2 regions of the Stenotrophomonas sp. X genome follow, and region 2 is predicted to be linked to the other one. Evidence: riboswitches for the same ligand, from Rfam matches in the RefSeq annotation. Region 2 holds a riboswitch; the other holds the start of a gene.

Region 1 (9,251 bases), 940 kb from region 2:
CTTCGGCCAGGGGTTGCTTGCTGTTGGGAATGCCGAAGTGCAACCGTTCAGGGGGCAGGTCGCTCGGCCGCAACAGCGCCACGCCCTGCAGGCGCCGGCTGGCAATCAGCTCGGTGGCGACGAAGGCATTGCCGATGTAGACGTCCGCTTTGTCGTCTCTGACCATCTGCAATGCGCTCAACGTGTCATTTGCGACAAGCTGGCGGGCACGCGGGAATCGGGCGCGCACCTGCGGACCGGTCAGGAAGTCCTGTTCGATCACCACCCTCAGCCCATCCAGGTCCGGCATGTCGGAGGCACGCAGGTCATCGGGCCGGCCCACCAGTGCGAGCGGCGCCTCACTGTAGGCGGCGGTATAGACCATGCAGCGGGTGCGGTCGGCACTGAGGCCGACATTCATCACCACGTCGATCTCGCCACGACATGCCGCATCCAGCACGGATGTCCAGTCCGGATAGCGGCGCGCCTCGACCTTCACACCGAGCTGGCGAGCAAGATGCGACAGGTAGTCCGGTCCCAGCCCGACCTGCTCGCCATCACGGAGGGACTCGAAGGGCGGCCAGCCGCTGTCATACTGCCCGACAACGATGGTCGGATGCGCCACCAGGTATTCGCGCTGCAACGGGCTGAGCGGCAGCAGGCCAGGGGCCGGCTGTGCCTGGGCCAGGGGCAGCGCCAGCACCGCCAGCAGCAGGAGCAGCCCGCGAACAGCCCACCTACGCATCTGCGTCGATCTCCTAGAATCCTGCCAGGGACCGCGATGGTCGCGGTCCGGCGTGCCCGATGGCCATACTAGAGCATGAGCTTGCGCATCATCATCGCAGACGATCACCCCGTGGTCCGTATCGGTACCCGCGCCGTCATCGAGTCGAGCGGCGTCGGCCGCGTGGTCGGCGAGGCCGACAGCGCGCAGGCGCTGATGACCCTGCTCGCCAGCCAGCCCTGTGACCTGCTGGTCACCGACTACTCCATGCCGGGCAGCCCGCAGGCCGACGGCTTCGCCATGATCGGCATGATCCGCCGCCGCCATCCCGACCTGCCGGTGCTGATGCTCAGCGTCTCCAGCAACCTGGCGATCCTGCGCATGGTGCTCGACAGCGGCGTGCTCGGCCTGGTCGACAAGAGTTCGTCGATGGACGAACTGCCACAGGCCATCCAGTCGGTCTACCGCGGCCAGCCCTACATCAGCCGCAGCCTGCGCGAGCGGGTGGAAGCGGCCGGCAGCTGGCGCATGCGCGAGGGCGACGGCAAGCCGCTGTCCCCGCGCGAGGTGGAGGTGCTGCGCTTGCTCGGCACCGGCATGACGGTAAAGGAGATTTCGCTGCTGCTGCACAAGAGCGTCAGCACCATCAGCCGGCAGAAGGGCGATGCGATGCTCAAGCTTGGGCTGAAGGGCGATGCCGAATTGTTCGACTATCTGCGTGACGGGAAAATTTGAGACGCGATTCACAATAATCGCACCAGCAACAATGCGAGGTCGAAGGAATCGACCGGCGCATGTCCGGCCGCCAGCCGCGTCACCGTGGAGACGCGGGCCGCCAGCGGGCAGAGCCTGGCGCTTCGCCGCGGTGCGGTGCAGGGCGCGCCTGACGTGCTGCAGCCGCAGCAGGAGACCCCGCAGGAGCAGGCGCGGCAGGCCCAGAAAGCGATGGGCGTCGGACATGCCAACGCCTTGGCAGAGAAGGGAGGGGCCACCTCCGCGGCCCTTTTCCTTTCCGCCAGCTGAGCGGCCGCAGCCGCTTTCAGCCTTGCTTCATGCCGCCTGCCGCTAGATGAATGCGCAAGCCGCTCGGTGCACCAGGCAATGTTCCGGCAATGTTGTAACGCCAGCGTGGACATCACGGCAGCCGGGGCGCCCCGCGCCCTCCCTGCCCAGCGTGGCATGCACCTCACAGGAGAACGAACATGCTCAGTACTTCCACACTCAGCTTCCGTGGTCTGGCGATGGCTCTGGCGCTGGTTGCCGGTGTCGCCGTGGTCAGCGATGCCAGCGCGATGTCGAGGAAGGACAAGCGCACCCTGGTCGGCGCCGTGGTCGGTGGCGTGGCCGGCAACCTGCTCTCCAACGGTGATCCTGCCGCCACCGTCGGTGGTGCCGTGGCCGGCGGCGCGATCGGCAATCTGACCACCTCCGACCGCCGCGACCGTCGTTATTACGACAATCGCTACTACGACAACCGCTACGACCGCCGCTACGATCGTGGCTACTACCGCAGCGGTTACTACGATCGTGGCGACGACCGCCGCTGGCAGCGCGAGCGTTACTACGACAACCGCTACTACCACGACCGCGGTCGCCATCGCGGCTGGTAAGCGGCACGGCGGCGTTACCCTGCCGATGGCAGAGACGGGCGGGTCGATGACCCGCCCGTTTGCGTTGGCCGCGCGCATGACGTTGAATGCGCAGCCTTGGATGTGACTTTCCCCTCTCGGGCTGCGGCATGACGTCTTCCTCCCACCGCGTGCAGGGCCTCAACAACGACGAGGTCGCTGCCGACTGGCCACCGATCAGCGCGGCGGACATCGCGTGGTTGCGGCAGTGCTATCCGCAGCTGCACAGCGGCAGCCAACCGCGCTGGCACAGCCCGCGACCGCTGTCGGCTGCCGCCATCGTCGATGGCACGCGCGGCGCGGTGTTCATCAAGCGCCATCACCACAGCGTGCGCAACGCGGCCTGCCTGGAAGAAGAACACCGCTTCATCGCCCATCTCGACGCTGCTGGCGTGCCGGTGGCACAGGTGCTGGCAGCGACCGATGGTCACACCGCGGTCGAACACGGCGAATGGACGTTTGAACTGCACGACGTCGGCGTAGGCGACGACCTGTACCGCGACGCGGTGTCGTGGTCGCTGCTGACCGATGTCGCGCAGGCCCGCGAAGCCGGACGCACACTCGCACAGCTGCACCGCGCCGCCGCCAGCTACCACGCGCCCCAGCGCAGCACCCATCTGCTGGTGGCGCGCGACGACCTGATCCGCGCCGACGATCCGATCGCCGCAATCAAGGCAGGACTGCACGCGCGCCCCGGCCTGGCCCGCTATCTCGCGCGCATTCCGTGGGAAGCGCAGCTGCAGCACGACGTGCTGCCGTGGCACACGGGCCTGGCCGAGCGCCTGCGCGACGAACCACGGCTGTGGGCGCACAACGACTGGCATGTCTCCAACCTGCTCTGGCGCGACGGGCAGGTCAGCACCGTGCTGGATTTCGGCCTGGCCTCGCCCACCAGCGCACTGTTCGACCTGGCCACCGCCATCGAGCGCAACGCCGTGGCATGGCTGGAGCTGGCGCGCGGCATGGAGGCCGTGCGCGTCGATATCGCGCTGGCGTTGCTCGATGGCTACCGCGAGGTGCTGCCGCTGTCGGCGGCACGCGTGCACCTGCTGGCCGACCTGCTGCCGATGGTGCATTTCGACTTCGCACTGTCCGAAGTGGAGTATTTCGAGGGCGTCACCGGCTCGACCGCCAATGCCGACGTGGCGTGGCAGCCCTTCATGCTTGGCCATCCGGCGTGGTTCCATACCGCCCCGGGGCAGGCACTGCTGCAGGCCCTGCACGCCGCCGCGTGATCCGGTTGACACAGCGTTGGGGTCAGATCCCTTTCCGCAGGAAAGGGATCTGACCCTGGGTGGCGCTCGCAAATCCGTACCATTTGTAGTGAAATGGTCACCTGAAGCGGGGGTGCCTGGATCTGCCAGGCTGAGAGAGTCCCTTGGAACCTGATCCGGTTTGCACCGGCGTAGGGAGCTTTGAGCCGCAGCCACACCCCCGTCATGGGTCAGTGCACCTGCGCGCCGTCGCTTCGTCTCCCTTGTTGTCCGAAGACGAACCGAATGAACCGCTGCCTGCGCCCCACCCTGCTCTCCCTCGCCCTCTGCGCTGCGCTGCCACTGCACGCCAGCGAGGCCGAGGCATCCCCTGATGCGGCTGCCACCGGCGCCGAGCGCTCGCCGACCGAACTGGCGGCGGTGCGCGTGCAGGCCGGCAAGCCGAAGGCCGATACCTCGCGCGTGAACGCCTTCGGTGGCGGTTCGTGGAAGGACACGCCGGCTTCGGTGAACGTGCTCGAGCGCGACTATCTCGACCGCCGCCAGCTACGTTCGCTGTCCGAGCTGGCCAGCAATGATGCCTCGCTGGGTGATGCCTATGCGCCGGTGGGCTACTACCAGAACATCGCCATCCGCGGCTTCGCCCTGGACGCCGCCACCGGCTACCGCTTCAACGGCCTGTCCATCGCCGGCGAACAACGCCTGGCGCTGGAGAACGTGCAGTCGGTGGAGATCCTCAAGGGTGAAGCCGGGCTGGCGGCAGGGGTGATGGCGCCGGGCGGCATCGTCAACTACATCGGCAAGCGCCCGGCCGAAGTGCGCACCGCCACGCTCGGCACCGATTCGGAAGGCTCGCGCTACGTCGCCGTCGATGTCGGCCACTGGATCACCCCGCGCTTCGGCCTGCGCCTGAATGCCGCATGGGATTCCAGCAATTCCTACGTCGAGCATGCCGATGGCCGCCGCAACTTCTACTCGCTGGCCGCCGACTGGCTGATCGGCGAGCGCGGCAAGCTGGAAGTGGATGCCAACTATCAGACCAGCTCGCAGCGCTCGGTGTCCGGCTACCAGCTGCTGGGCGCGCGTGACCTGCCGCGCGGTGTCGACCGCGAGCATCTGCTCGGCTACCAGCCGTGGCAGCGCCCGGTGGATATCGCCAGCACCAACATCACCGCGCTGCATACTTACGACTTCAACGACGCCTGGCAATCACGTGTATCGGTGGGCCATAGCCGTTCGGTGATCGACGACAACGTCGCCTTCGCCTACGGCTGCTACTACGCCACGCAGTGCGCCGACGGCAGCGTGCCGGGCAATTATTTCGCGCCGAACGGCGACTATGACGTCTACGACTACCGCAGCCCGGACGACACCCGCCAAAACCAGCAGGCCCGTGCCGAACTGCGTGGCCGCTTCGAGACCGGCAGTATCGGCCACCAGCTGACCCTCGGTGCCGACTACTTCCGCCGCACCGTGGACAGGCGCCCGAGCGTCAACGAGTACGTCGGCACCAGCAACATTCACGACGCACCGGTGCCGGTGTTCGCGCCGTCGCCGAAGATGCCGGGCCCGTCCGCACGTCGCCTGGACAGTCGCCAGACCGCGTTCTTCGCGCTGGACCGGATGAGCTTTGGTGACGACTGGCAGTGGCTGGCCGGTGGCCGCTTCGTGCGCCTGGACGAGCGCGCCTACGACAAGCGCGGCATCCCGCAGCGGCACAGCCGCCTGTCGCGCTTCCTGCCACAGACTGCGGTGGTGTGGAAAGCCACCGACCAGCTCAACGCCTACGCCAGTTACGTGCGCGGCATTTCGCTGGGCCAGGAAGCGCCGTTCTGGACCAGCAACGCTGACACCTTCCTGCCGTCGGTACAGTCGCGCCAGCTGGAAGTGGGCGTGAAGTACGTGCCGGTCGAGGCGTTGACGCTGGGCGCAGCCGTGTTCCGCATTTCGCAGCCGTACCAGTACGCCAAGCCGGACAACAGCGACGTGGGTTACACCTTCGTCGAGGAAGGCACGCAGACCCACACCGGCCTGGAGCTGACCGCCAACGGCCAGCTGACGGACGCATTGCAGATCGTGGCCAGTGCCAGCGTGCTGCAGGCGCGCGCGCGCGACACCGGCACGCCGGCCTATGAGGGCCATCAGCTGGTGAACGTGCCGAAGGTGCGTGCCAGCGTGCACGTGGCCTATGCACTGCCGTTCGTGCAGGGCCTGGATGTCACTGGCGGGTGGCGCTATGCCGGTGCCAACGTGGCACGCGCCGACGGCGCCGTGCGCGCGCCGGACTACTCGGTGTTCGATGCCGGCCTGCGTTTCCAGCACCGGCTGCACGAGCGTGCCGTGACCTGGAACCTGTCGGTGGACAACGTGTTCAACCGCTTCTACTGGCGTGACACCGGCAGCAGCGGCGGTGACTACTACCTGTTCCCCGGCGCACCGCGACAGGCGCGCCTGTCGGTGACGTTCGCGCTGTGAACGGCGTCGTGCTCGAGTGGACCGCCGCGCTGTGCAGCGTGCTCGGCGTCTGGCTGATGGCCCGGCGCCGGTTGTCTGCATGGCCGGTGGGCCTGCTGTCGGTCACGCTGTATGGCCTGGTGTTCGCCGAGGCCAAGCTGTACTCGGACACCCTGCTGCAGGTCGCCTTCGGTGGCTTCCTGGTCTACGGCTGGCTCAACTGGCGCCAGCACGCCGCCGATGAGGGCAGCATCCGCATCGTGCCACTGGCGCGAGGCAAGCTGCTGCGCGACCTGGCCTTCGGCCTGTGCGGTGGCGTGGCGCTGGGTGCGGCCATGCACACCTTCACCGATGCCGCGCTGCCGTGGCTGGACGCGATGCTGACCGCACTGAGCCTGGTCGGCCAGTGGTGGCAGGCGCGCCGCCACGTCGCCTGCTGGTGGGTATGGATCGCCGTGGACGTGGTCTATGTGGGTGCGTACCTGTTCAAGTCGCTGCACGTAACTGCCGCGCTGTACGTGTTCTTCCTCGGCCTGGCCGTGTTCGGCCTGCGCGCATGGAGCGCGGCCGCGCGCGAACCGCAGGTGGCGCCGGTTCGTTGATGCGGATGGCCGGGCTGTGCGCTGGCCATCCACAGTGGAGCCACGCCATGCGTGGCTGAAGGGTCACCGGTAGGCCCATCCACGCATGGCGTGGATCTACCGGTCAAGCACCAGACCCAATCGCAGCGGTTGGCGCATGTCGGCCGGCGGTGCGGCCTGCAACGGCGCTGCCTGCAACGTCGCGCGCAGGTCGGCATCGACCTGGGCGTCACCCAGGCTGTCGAACTCCAGCTTCGAGATGCGGCCGTCCGCCGCAATCCACAGGCTCACAGGCAGCGGCGTGGGTGTATCCGGGTGTGCACGCAACCACTCCACCACGCGCTGCGCCTGCGGGTCCTGCTCCTGCTGCAGGCGCTGCTGCAGCTGGCCACCCACGGCGGCGGCGTAGGCCATCCAGTGCGCAGGGGCTTCGTGTGCGGACGACGCCGAACTGCCCAGCGCCAGCGCGGCGAACAACGCGGCCAGTGGCCGCCACCAGCGGCGGATGCCGGTCCTGTTTGCTGACATGACCATCGCCTGCCTCCTGCGCTCCCCTCCAGCGCGCCATGGTCGGCGCCATAGATGACAGGCAGATGGCGGGCCGTGATGGCCCGGCGCGATCACTCGCCCAGGTCGGCCAGCACCTTGCGCGAGGGCGCGAAGAAGGTCACGCCGGTGGTGGCGGTGGAGAAGTCGAGGATGCGGTCGTGCAGCGGCGCAGGATTGCCGATGAACATGCGCTCGAGCATCTTCTCGATCACCCACAGGCGGCGCGTGTAGCCGATGAAGTAGGTGCCGTACTCGCCGCGACCCGGGTTGGCGAACGGCATGTTGTCGCGCAGGATTTCGTGCTCGCCGTCGGCGTCTTCGATGGTGCACAGCGTCTTGTGCGATTTCTGCGCATCGGCCGGCGCATCATCCAGCTCGATGTTGTCGTGCTTGGTGCGGCCGATGATCGCCTCCTGCGCCTCGGTCTTCTGCGCGCGCCAGGCATCGAGGTTGTGCAGGTACTTCTGCACCACCACGTAGCTGCCGCCGGCATGCTCCGGGTCTTCATCGCCAACAATGGTGGCTTCCGGCAGCGACAGTCCTTCCGGGTTGGCGGTGCCGTCGACGAAGTCGAGCAGATCGCGGCCATCGAAGTAGCGGAAGCCGGCCACGTCATCGACCGCTTCCACCGCATCACCGAAGGCCATCAGCAGGTTGCGCTCGAACGCCACGATCAGGTCCATGGTACGTGCGCGGATGTGGTACAGCAGGTCACCGGGCGTGGCCACAGCGGTGTGGGTCGCGCCCTTGATCTCGCGGAACGGCTTCAGCTCGCGTGGCGGCGTGGAGCCCACCAGCGGCTGCCACACGCGATGGCCGATGGCCACGTTGCAGGTGAAGGTGCGCTCGATCTCGCGGATGGCGGTGTTCTTGATCAGGTCATCGGTGCTCGCCAGCACCTCGCGTGCCTTGGCGATCGACGCCTCGTCATCCTTCACCTTCAGCACCAGAAACGCCGCCGAATGAGTAAGCGGTGCGGTGATCTGCTGCGGCTCGTTGTCGAGCGTGTGGTTGAGGGCGGTGATCGGTGCGGGCTGGGAATTCACGGCAGTTCCTGCTGGCTTGAGGCGGGTGCATCGTCAATGGCGACGTGCCGGGATCATAGCGGAACCGCCTGACCGGCAACGGAGCGGTTCTCGTTCCGTCCTGCGAGCAGCACCGTGCATTCCCGCGCTACATGGAACTGCTGCGGCCCTGCACTCTCCGGACGCACACAAAAGAAGAAGCCCGGCGCGAGGCCGGGCTTCGGTTGGCGTGTGGGAGAGAGAGAGAGTCACACGCCAGCACAACACGCTCTAACAACGGGCGTTTGTTACCAGGTGAAGCGCGGGCCCACGAACCACTCGCGGTCGCCGGCCTTGGCCAGCTTCACTTCGCCACTCAGGCCCCAGTTCTGGTTGAACTTGGCGGTGGCGCCGACGCGGCCGTAGAACTCGCCGTCCGGGTTGATGCCGTGCTTCTTGGTGTAGTCCTCGTAGCCGGCCATCACGTAGCCTTCCACGTACGGGTTGAACGCGGTGCGCACGCCAACTTCGGTGGAGTAGCCGTTGAAGTCCAGGCCATGCTTCATGTCGAACTTCTGGTACGCGACGCGGGCGACCAGGTCGGTGTTCGGTGCGATGCCGTAGTTGTAGCCGGCGCCGATGCGCCACTGGTCGACGTCGTTCTTGAACGTGTCGGTCTCCTGCGCGCTGTAGTCGCCGAAGATGTGGAAGTTCGGGTGCACCGCCACGGAACCCTTCACCTTCCAGCCATCGGCGTCGCCGCCCTTGGCATCGGTGTTCACATAGCCGCCTTCAACGTAGTTGTACGACAGGCCATCGGTTGCCGATGCAGCGAACGGCAGGGCAGCCAGAAGACCCAGGGCGAGCAGCGAATTCTTGTTCATCGGGACACACCTTTAATTATTTTGGTTTCGTCGGCCGCCTCCCGGGAGGGGGAGAGAGAGGAGGCGGTCGACAGGTGTGAATTATCCGTTAGGGGGGCCAATCGACCCTGAATATTGAACTGACTGGTGTATAAATAAGGCTGGCGTTCAGGGAACTCCTCATGCCGCACGCATCAGTCGCGTCACTGCTGTTTCCGCTTCATGCCCGGCGCACAGTGCGGGCTTTGCTGCTCT
Region 2 (9,251 bases):
TCGTAGAACAGGTCGACGATCAGCTTCAGCTCGTGCAGTACCTCGTAGTAGGCGATCTCCGGCTGGTAGCCGGCTTCCACCAGAGTCTCGAAACCGGCCTGCACCAGCGCCGACGCACCACCACACAGCACCGCCTGCTCGCCGAACAGATCGGTCTCGGTCTCTTCCTTGAAGGTGGTCTGGATCAGGTTGGCGCGGGCACCGCCGAGGCCAGCCGCATAGGCCTGGGCATGCTGCGCGGCCTTGCCGCTGACGTCCTGGTAGACCGCCCAGATGCACGGCACGCCACGGCCGATCTCGTACTCACGGCGCACCAGCGCACCCGGACCCTTCGGCGCGACCAGCACGACGTCCAGATCGGCGCGCGGCTCGATCATGCCGTAGTGCACGTTCAGGCCGTGGGCGAACAGCAGGCACGCCCCCTGCTTCATGTTCGGCGCCAGCACATCGTTGTAGAGCTTCTTCTGCACCATGTCCGGGGTCAGCACGGCGACCAGGTCGGCGTCCTTCACCGCATCGGCGGGCGCCACCACGGTGAATCCATCGGCCTGGGCCTTGGCTTCGGTCGGGCCGCCCGGACGCAGGCCTACCACCACGTCGAAGCCGGATTCGCGCAGGTTCAGTGCGTGGGCGCGGCCCTGGCTGCCGTAGCCGATGACGGCGATCTTGGTCTGGGGCAGGTCGTTGGTGCTCATGGGGGAGGTTCCTTGCGGTGGGAAGAAAAAAGAACGGCCGGTCGTCGAGGTGACGTGCCGGCCGGTCAGGGGAAAGCGGTGGAGGGGGCGCCGCGCATCGCGCAGGCACAGCCACAGCCACCACGACGCGTGGTGCTGCAGGTCCGGGTTGTGCGATGAGCGTTGGTCATGGTGGTTGCGTCTGAAACCAGGTCCTGAAATGAAAAAACCCGCACCGGGGCGGGTGCGGGTTTTTGAAGAGTTCCGGTGTGTCTGTTGCTTACACGCTGGCTCGTCCCGCACCTGTCGGTTGGGTAATAAGTACGAGCACAAGAATCGAACGCAGCGAGGCGGCGCCGATGGCGGCGGCTTCGATGTGGGTTCGCGGTGGCGTGTTGTGATGCAGCATGTAATCGAGAGAAACACAGCCATTTCGGCGGTGTCAACCCTCGCGACAGATTTTCTTATCGGTTTCCGCGGCATCCAGCGGAATGGCTTGTGGCGCAAGGATGGTTGCCGTTGAAATTGTTTCGGTGAACCGGAATTCACTCTTTTCAGAGCGGTTTTTGCGCGGAATCCGGCGGCTTTCTGGCTTCCTCCGCATCTAACCCAGGATCAACGTCCATGACCTCTGCCCGATACCGTAGGAAGGTCGCAGCGGCGAAGATCAGGGGATCAGCCTTCCACCGGAACCCGACCGTGTCCCGACGCCTTGCCCGCTCCCTGCTCGCCGCCGCCGTGCTGGCTGCCGTGCCTGCACTGTCCATCGCCGCCGACCGCATCACCGGCCACAGCTTCGCCACCCGTTCGGAGGTGATCGCCCCGCATGCGATGGCGGCTACCTCGCAGCCGCTGGCCACCCAGATCGCGCTGGACGTGATGAAGGGCGGAGGCTCGGCAGTCGACGCGGCGATCGCGGCCAATGCCGCGCTCGGCCTGATGGAGCCGACCGGCAACGGCATCGGTGGCGACCTGTTCGCCATCGTCTGGGACCCAAAGACGCAGAAGCTCTACGGCTACAACGGCTCGGGCCGCTCGCCGAAGTCGCTCACCCTGGCCGAGTTCCAGCGTCGTGGCCTGAAGGACATCCCGGCCACCGGCCCGTTGCCGGTGTCGGTGCCCGGAGCGGTCGACGGCTGGTTCGCCCTGCACGACCGTTTCGGTCGCAAGCCGATGGCCGACAACCTGGCGCCGGCCATCCGTTACGCCCGCGAAGGGCACCCGGTGGCCGAGGTGATCGCCTACTACTGGGACCGTTCGGTGCCCAAGCTGTCGCAGTACCCGGGCTTCAAGGAGCAGTTCACGATCAACGGCCACGCCCCGCGCAAGGGCGAGATGTGGAAGAACCCGAACCTGGCCAGCACCCTGCAGAAGATCGCCGACGGCGGGCGCGACGCCTTCTACAAGGGAGACATCGCCCGCACCATCGGTGACTACTTCAAGGCCAACGGTGGCTACCTGAGCTACCAGGACATGGCCGACCACCACGGTGAATGGGTCGAGCCGGTCAGCAGCAACTACCGTGGCTACGACGTCTGGGAGCTGCCACCCAACAGCCAGGGCATCGCTGCGCTTCAGATCCTCAACGTGCTGGAAGGCTACGATTTCTCGAAGATCCCGTTCGGCTCACCCGAGCACGTGCACCTGTTCGTCGAAGCGAAGAAGCTGGCCTTCGCCGACCGTGCGCGCTTCTACGCCGACATGGCATTCCAGCCGGCGCCGGTGCAGAAGCTGATCTCCAAGGAGTACGCCGCGCAGCGCCGCGCGCTGATCTCGATGGACAAGGCCTTGAAGGAAGTGCAGCCGGGCACACCGAAGCAGCTGGAGGAAGGCGACACGATCTACATGACCGTGGCCGACGCCGACGGCATGATGGTCTCGTTGATCCAGTCCAATTACCGCGGCATGGGCAGCGGCATGGCGCCGCCGGGATTGGGCTTCATCCTGCAGGACCGCGGCGAGATGTTCGTGCTGCAGAAGAACCATCCCAACGGATACGCACCGGGCAAGCGCCCCTTCCAGACGATCATTCCGGGGTTCATCACCAAGGGTGGCAAGCCGTATGCCAGCTTCGGCGTGATGGGCGGCGCGATGCAGCCGCAGGGCCATGCGCAGATCGTGATGAACCTGGTGGACTTCGGCATGAACCTGCAGGAAGCCGGTGATGCGCCGCGCATCCAGCACGAAGGCTCGACTGAACCGACGAGTCAGGCCACGGCGATGACCGACGGTGGTGAAGTGAATCTGGAAACCGGCTTCCCGTATGAAACAGTGCGTGCGCTGATGCGCAAAGGGCATCGCATCGTGTTCGCCGACGGCCCGTATGGCGGCTATCAGGCGATCATGCGCGACCCGGAGACGGGCGTGTATTACGGCGCGTCGGAGAGTCGCAAGGATGGGCAGGCGGCGGGGTATTGAGGTTTCCCGGCCACCGGGCTGAGCCCCCTCTGCGGTGGGTTCCGGAAAGCGGGATCATGTGATTGGGCCGGGCGGGTGGGCTGGACGGGGGACGCCGCAAGTACGTCCTTGTAGGCTTGGCCGCGGCATCCATGCCGCGGACAACCCCGCCCAGCCCACCCGCCCGACCCCTGACAGTTTCCTGCGGCCGCCACCGCAGGAAGAGAAAGAAGAAGATCAAAAGCAAAGGCAACAGCAACAGCCGCGCGCTGTGGGTTGTGGGCGGATCCGTTTTCCGAAGGAAAACGGATCCGCCCCCTTCTTGTTTTCCGATACACCTGATCCACGCATGGCGTGGATCTACTGCCGTCACCGGGAAATCGTCGGAGGCGGGGAGGGGGCAGATGGCGGGACCGTCCACGGCATGGATGCCGTGGCCGAGCCTACAGGGACGTACTTGCGGCGTGTCCCGCCATCTGCCCCCTCCCCGCCAAGCAAGCAGAAGCCCAGAGCCGCCTTGGCTTCTGCACTTGCACTTGCACTTGCTTGAAAAAGCGGTGCAGCCGCAGGCTGCAAAACACGCTCAATCCTGATCGTGCGCGCGTGCGGCCTCGGCCTGCGTCTCCTCCTGCGCCGCCATCTCGCGTGCGATCCACGCATCGATCATGTGCCGCTGGCGCTGCGCCTGCCGCCGCTCGCGCGTGTACTCCTGGTCGAGCACGCGGTACAGCGACACCATCACCAGCACCATCAGCAGCGCAAATGGCAACGCCGCGATGGTGATCATTCCCTGAAGCGCCTCCAGACCACCCGCAAGCAGCAACGCACCCGCGATCAACGCGATGCCCACACCCCACGCGATCTTGTGCCTGCGCGGTGGCTCGCCCGCATCGTCGGTGGACATCGTGGCCAGTACCAGCACTGCGGAATCGGCCGAAGTCACGAAGAAGATCATCAACAACACTAGTGCGATGCTCGACAGCAGCAACGGCAGGGGAAGGCTGTCGAAGAGGGTGAACAGCACCGTCTCGTAGCCGTTGCCCAGTGCCTGCACCAGGTCTGCGTGGCCGAAGATCTGCGACCAGATCGCGGTACCACCGAAGACCGAGAACCAGAAGAAGCCCAACAGGGTTGGCGCAAGTACGACTCCCACCACGAACTCGCGCACGCTGCGGCCACGTGAGATGCGCGCGATGAACGAACCGACGAACGGTGCCCAGGAAATCCACCAGGCCCAGTAGAAGATCGTCCAGTCAGCCACCCAGGTGCTGGACGAGAACGGCGACATGCGCAGGCTCATGGTCACCAGCTGGTTGAGATAGGAGCCCAGCGTGGTGGTGAAGGTATTGAAGATGGCGCCGGTCGGGCCAAGCACCAGTACTAGTGCGAGCAGCAATGCTGCCAGCGCCAGGTTGACGTTGGACAGCCATTTCATGCCCCGCCCAACGCCACTGAGTGTGGATGCCATGTACAGCACGAATGCCACTGCGATGATGGTCAGCTGCAGCGGTACCCCCGCCTGAACACCGAAAACGCGCTCCACGCCGGCCGCGATCTGCACCGTGCCGAAGCCGAGTGCGGTTGCCACGCCGACTGCGGTGGCCACCACCGCAGAGATGTTGACCACCTTTCCGGCCCAGCCGCGATGGTGACGGCCAATGATCGGCTGCAGCATGTCGCTGATCTGACCACCACCTTGGCGATTGAACTGGAACCAAGCCATTGCCAGTCCGATCAGGGCATAGATAGCCCACGGGTGCAGGCCCCAATGGAAGAACACATAGCGCATGGCAGCACGCGCGGCGTCCATGCTCTCTGGCGTCAATCCTTCGGGCGGTTTGCTGAAATGCGAGATCGGCTCGGCTGCGCCCCAGAACACCAGGCCGATACCCATGCCGGCGGCGAACAGCATCGACATCCAGCTGGCCCGCGAGAACTCCGGCTCGGCGTCTTCGCCGCCGATGCGCAGGTTGCCGAAGCGACCGAAGGCCAGGTACATCAGGAATACCAGAGCCAGGAACACGACCAGCAGGTACAGCCAGCCGATGCCGCGGATGAGCTCGCCGAGGATGCTCTGCACCACGGTATTGAAGGGGCCGGGTGCAATACCGGCAAGCAGCACCAGCAGCAGAACCAGTGCGATGGAAACGCGAAACACCATGAAGGAGCTTCTCCGATCAAGGGATTGAGGGGAGCGAGCAGAGCTTGCAGCGAAGGGCCGGCGGCATGCAGCGCGAACCGGGCAGGGGCCGCGTCGGCGGCGAAGGAAGCATCGGTCGCTGGAGCGCGACGGACGTGCACGTTACTGAACGCGACGTCATGGTTCTGTTAACGAATATCGATTGGGGGCAACTCCGGAGGCGGGCGGTCTATGCTCTAATGCACGCCAAGAAGCGGGGGTACCGCGGCCATGTGGCCACGGTTGAGACAGTCCCTTGGAACCTGATCCGGCTCATACCGGCGTAGGGAAGCTTTGCAATGCAGCCATTCCCGGACTCCGCCCATGGAGCGTCCGGGCGCGGTCGCAGTGCGCCGCCGCTTCGTCCCTGACCTTCCTGGACGATGCCCGATGAACGCACAGCTCTCCGCCCTGCAGCAACAGGCCCAGCAACTCTCCGAATCCGTGACCCGGCCCATTCCCGGCTCGCGCAAGATCCACGTGCCCGGTTCGCGCCCGGATCTGCAGGTGCCGATGCGGGAGATCGCGTTGACCCGCACCCCGACGCTGTTCGGCGGCGAAGAGAATGCGCCGGTCACGGTCTACGACACGTCCGGCCCCTACACCGATCCGGGCGTGCGTATCGATCTGTCCGCCGGTCTGCCGGCACTGCGTCGCGGCTGGGTGGAGGAACGTGGCGATACCGAGCAGCTCGAAGGCCTGAGTTCGTCGTTCGGGCGTGATCGCGAGCACGACCCCAAGCTCGCTGCCGTGCGCTTCCCCGCACGCAGCCTGCCGCGCCGTGCACGGGCAGGCGCGAACGTCACCCAGATGCACTACGCGCGCCGCGGCATCATCACCCCGGAAATGGAATTCGTTGCCATCCGCGAGAACCAGCGGCTGGAAGCGATCCGCGATGCGGGCCTGCTGCAGCAGCACCCGGGCGAGGCGTTCGGCGCCTCGATCCAGAAGATCATCACGCCGGAGTTCGTGCGGGATGAAATCGCGCGCGGCCGCGCGGTGCTGCCCAACAACATCAACCATCCGGAAAGCGAGCCGATGATCATCGGCCGCAACTTCCTGACCAAGATCAATGCCAACATCGGCAACAGCGCCGTTTCCTCGGGAATCGCCGAGGAGGTAGAGAAACTGGTGTGGGCGATCCGCTGGGGCGGTGACACCGTGATGGACCTGTCCACCGGCAAGCACATCCATGAAACCCGCGAGTGGATCATCCGCAACTCGCCGGTGGCGATCGGTACGGTGCCGATCTACCAGGCGTTGGAGAAGGTCGATGGCCGCGCCGAAGCACTGACCTGGGAGATCTTCCGCGATACGCTGATCGAGCAGGCCGAGCAGGGTGTGGACTACTTCACCATCCACGCCGGCGTGCTGCTGCGCTACGTGCCACTCACCGCCAAGCGGGTGACCGGCATCGTCAGCCGCGGGGGCTCGATCATGGCCAAGTGGTGCCTGGCGCATCACAAGGAGAATTTCCTCTACACGCATTTCGAAGAGATCTGCGAAATCATGAAGGCCTACGACGTGACCTTCTCGCTGGGCGATGGCCTGCGCCCGGGTTGCATCGCCGATGCCAACGACGCCGCGCAGTTCGGTGAGTTGGAAACGCTGGGCGAGCTGACGAAGATTGCCTGGAAGCACGACGTGCAGACCATGATCGAGGGCCCCGGCCACGTGCCGATGCAGCTGATCAAGGAGAACATGGACAAGCAGCTGCGTGAGTGCGGCGAGGCGCCTTTCTATACGCTGGGGCCGTTGACCACCGATATCGCACCGGGCTACGACCACATCACCAGCGCGATCGGCGCGGCGATGATCGGGTGGTTCGGCACGGCCATGCTCTGTTACGTGACGCCGAAGGAGCATCTCGGCCTGCCCAATCGCCAGGACGTGCGCGACGGCATCATGGCTTATCGCATTGCCGCGCATGCAGCCGACCTGGCCAAGGGCCATCCGGGCGCGCAGGTTCGCGACAACGCGTTGAGCAAGGCGCGCTTCGAGTTCCGCTGGGAAGACCAGTTCCACCTTGGCCTGGATCCGGAGAAGGCCAAGGAGTTCCATGACGAGACGCTGCCGAAGGATGCGCACAAGCTGGCCCACTTCTGCTCGATGTGCGGCCCGCACTTCTGTTCGATGAAGATCACCCAGGATGTGCGTGACTACGCCGAGGCCGGCATGAAGGAGAAGTCGGAGGAGTTCCGCGCGGCTGGCGCAGAGGTCTACCAGCAGGGATGACGAGTAGCCGGGTGCCGGCCGCTGGCCGGCAGCCGGTTGTGCGGGGGCCGGGAAGCGTGCTGGCCAGCGGCCGGCACCACCGCTCATCACGCCGCTCCCCGCTATGCTCCGCGCATCACCCTGGGGGAAGGACACCATGCCTGTTGCCATGACCACCCGTTGGCTGGCCATTGCCCGCCGTCATCCTTCGGCCTGGCTGCTGGGCGCCCAGTTGATCGCGGTGCTGCTGTACCCCGCGCTGGATGACACCGCTGCCGGCCGCGCGGCGCTGGGCATGTTCGGCATGGCGGTACTGGGCCTGGCGCTGTGGGTGGTGCAGCGCAGCCCGCTGGGCACCTGGCTGGCACTGGTGCTGGCCATCCCGTCGGTGGTGTTCTCGCTGGCCGGTGCATTGCTCGACCGCAGCGCATTGCTGACCACCGCGCAGTTGCTGGAGAGCCTGCTGTACTTCTACACGGCCGGCGCCCTGATTGCGTACATGCTCCAGGACCACAAGGTCACCCGTGACGAGCTGTTCGCCGCCGGCGCGACATTCACCTTGCTTGCATGGGCATTCGCGTTCGCATTCGCGGTATGCCAGCAGTGGTACCCGGGCAGCTTCCAGGGCACCGGCGGAGGCGCGCAGCGCAGTTGGATGGAGCTGCTTTATCTCAGCTTCAGCTTGCTGTCTGGCGTCGGCTTGAGTGACGTCGTGCCGTTGCATCCACAGGCACGCGCACTGGTCATGCTGGAGCAGTTTTCCGGCGTGATGTACGTGGCTTTGGTGGTTTCGCGGCTGGTCGGATTGACCATGTTGCGGCGCATGTGAAAATGAACGCCAGATAAAAATTTCGCGCCCGAAAGGGCGCGAATGATGTCGCAAATTATGTGAATGCGTCGGCGAGAGAGAGCCTGATGTCGACCACGCGATAGGCGAGGTAACTTGCATAGGCTAGTATTCGCGCGCTCGATTGTTTTTGCGGTATGCGCCGATGCTTTGTGCGGAGTCTGGCTTTTCGCTGTTCCCAGGACGGGGCGGTATCGAAGGCAACACTGCCCGGGACCTGTCTCTACTGTGTAGCAGAAAATGAACAGCAGCGAAATCCAGCCCCCGGTATCCGATCGGATACGGATAGGAGAGTGCACCGTCACTCTGTCCTCGCGCGAAGTCGAGGTCGTCGGCGCGCGTCGCCCGCGCCGGCTGACGCCGAAGGCCCTAGGCGTGCTGCGCGTGCTGCTGCGGCAGCCGGGCCGCGTTGTCACCCGCGACGAGTTGTTCGCCGAGGTATGGCCGGACACGCTGCCGACCAACGATGTGCTGACCCAGGCCGTCACCCAGCTGCGCAAGGCGTTCAGCAACGACGACGACAACGGCCAGGCCTACATCGAAACCATCGCCAAGACCGGCTATCGGCTTCTGGTCCCGGTACAGGTGCTGGACGATGCCGAGCCCGTGGCCGCAGGCGTCCCTGACGACGAAGGCATGGCCGCGCAGCCGGTGACCACTGCTGCGTTGCCTGCGCATCCACAGGCAGCGCGCCGCCGCTGGCGCCATATCCGTCGGCGCGTGCTGCTGGCGTTGGGCGTGTTGATGCTGGCCACGCTGCTGGTGTTGACCACGCTGCTGCTGCGCCGTGCACCGGCCGGCAGTTCGCCGGTGGAGGCTGCCGTGGAGAACGGTACGCGGGTGATCGGCAGCCCGCAGCGGCCGTATCGGTTGATCACCGCGACCAGCGGCTTTGAAACCTATCCCACGCTGTCACCGGATGGTTCGCTGGTGGCCTATG

The links. A riboswitch is a leader RNA that binds a small molecule or an ion and turns the genes downstream of it on or off. The one in region 2 is predicted to bind thiamine pyrophosphate.
Region 1: another riboswitch for thiamine pyrophosphate. It lies ahead of ACZ75I_RS00685 (TonB-dependent receptor); the one in region 2 lies ahead of thiC (phosphomethylpyrimidine synthase ThiC).

What each region holds. Positions count from the first base shown of each region.
Region 1 covers NZ_CM146756.1:149,729-158,979, reverse strand. Annotated here, with positions in the region: gene ACZ75I_RS00705 (ATP-binding protein) at 1-724, opposite strand, end outside; gene ACZ75I_RS00700 (response regulator) at 800-1,438, shown strand; gene ACZ75I_RS00695 (glycine zipper 2TM domain-containing protein) at 1,906-2,313, shown strand; gene ACZ75I_RS00690 (phosphotransferase enzyme family protein) at 2,442-3,566, shown strand; TPP riboswitch at 3,665-3,760, shown strand; gene ACZ75I_RS00685 (TonB-dependent receptor) at 3,831-6,020, shown strand; gene pnuC (nicotinamide riboside transporter PnuC) at 6,029-6,601, shown strand; gene ACZ75I_RS00675 (hypothetical protein) at 6,698-7,114, opposite strand; gene ACZ75I_RS00670 (Dyp-type peroxidase) at 7,201-8,175, opposite strand; gene ACZ75I_RS00665 (OmpO family porin) at 8,442-9,017, opposite strand; gene ACZ75I_RS00660 (DUF2268 domain-containing putative Zn-dependent protease) at 9,179-9,251, shown strand, end outside.
Region 2 covers NZ_CM146756.1:3,502,528-3,511,778, reverse strand. Annotated here, with positions in the region: gene ilvC (ketol-acid reductoisomerase) at 1-695, opposite strand, end outside; gene ggt (gamma-glutamyltransferase) at 1,374-3,092, shown strand; gene ACZ75I_RS16170 (BCCT family transporter) at 3,655-5,232, opposite strand; TPP riboswitch at 5,457-5,558, shown strand; gene thiC (phosphomethylpyrimidine synthase ThiC) at 5,641-7,485, shown strand; gene ACZ75I_RS16160 (ion channel) at 7,622-8,293, shown strand; gene ACZ75I_RS16155 (winged helix-turn-helix domain-containing protein) at 8,552-9,251, shown strand, end outside.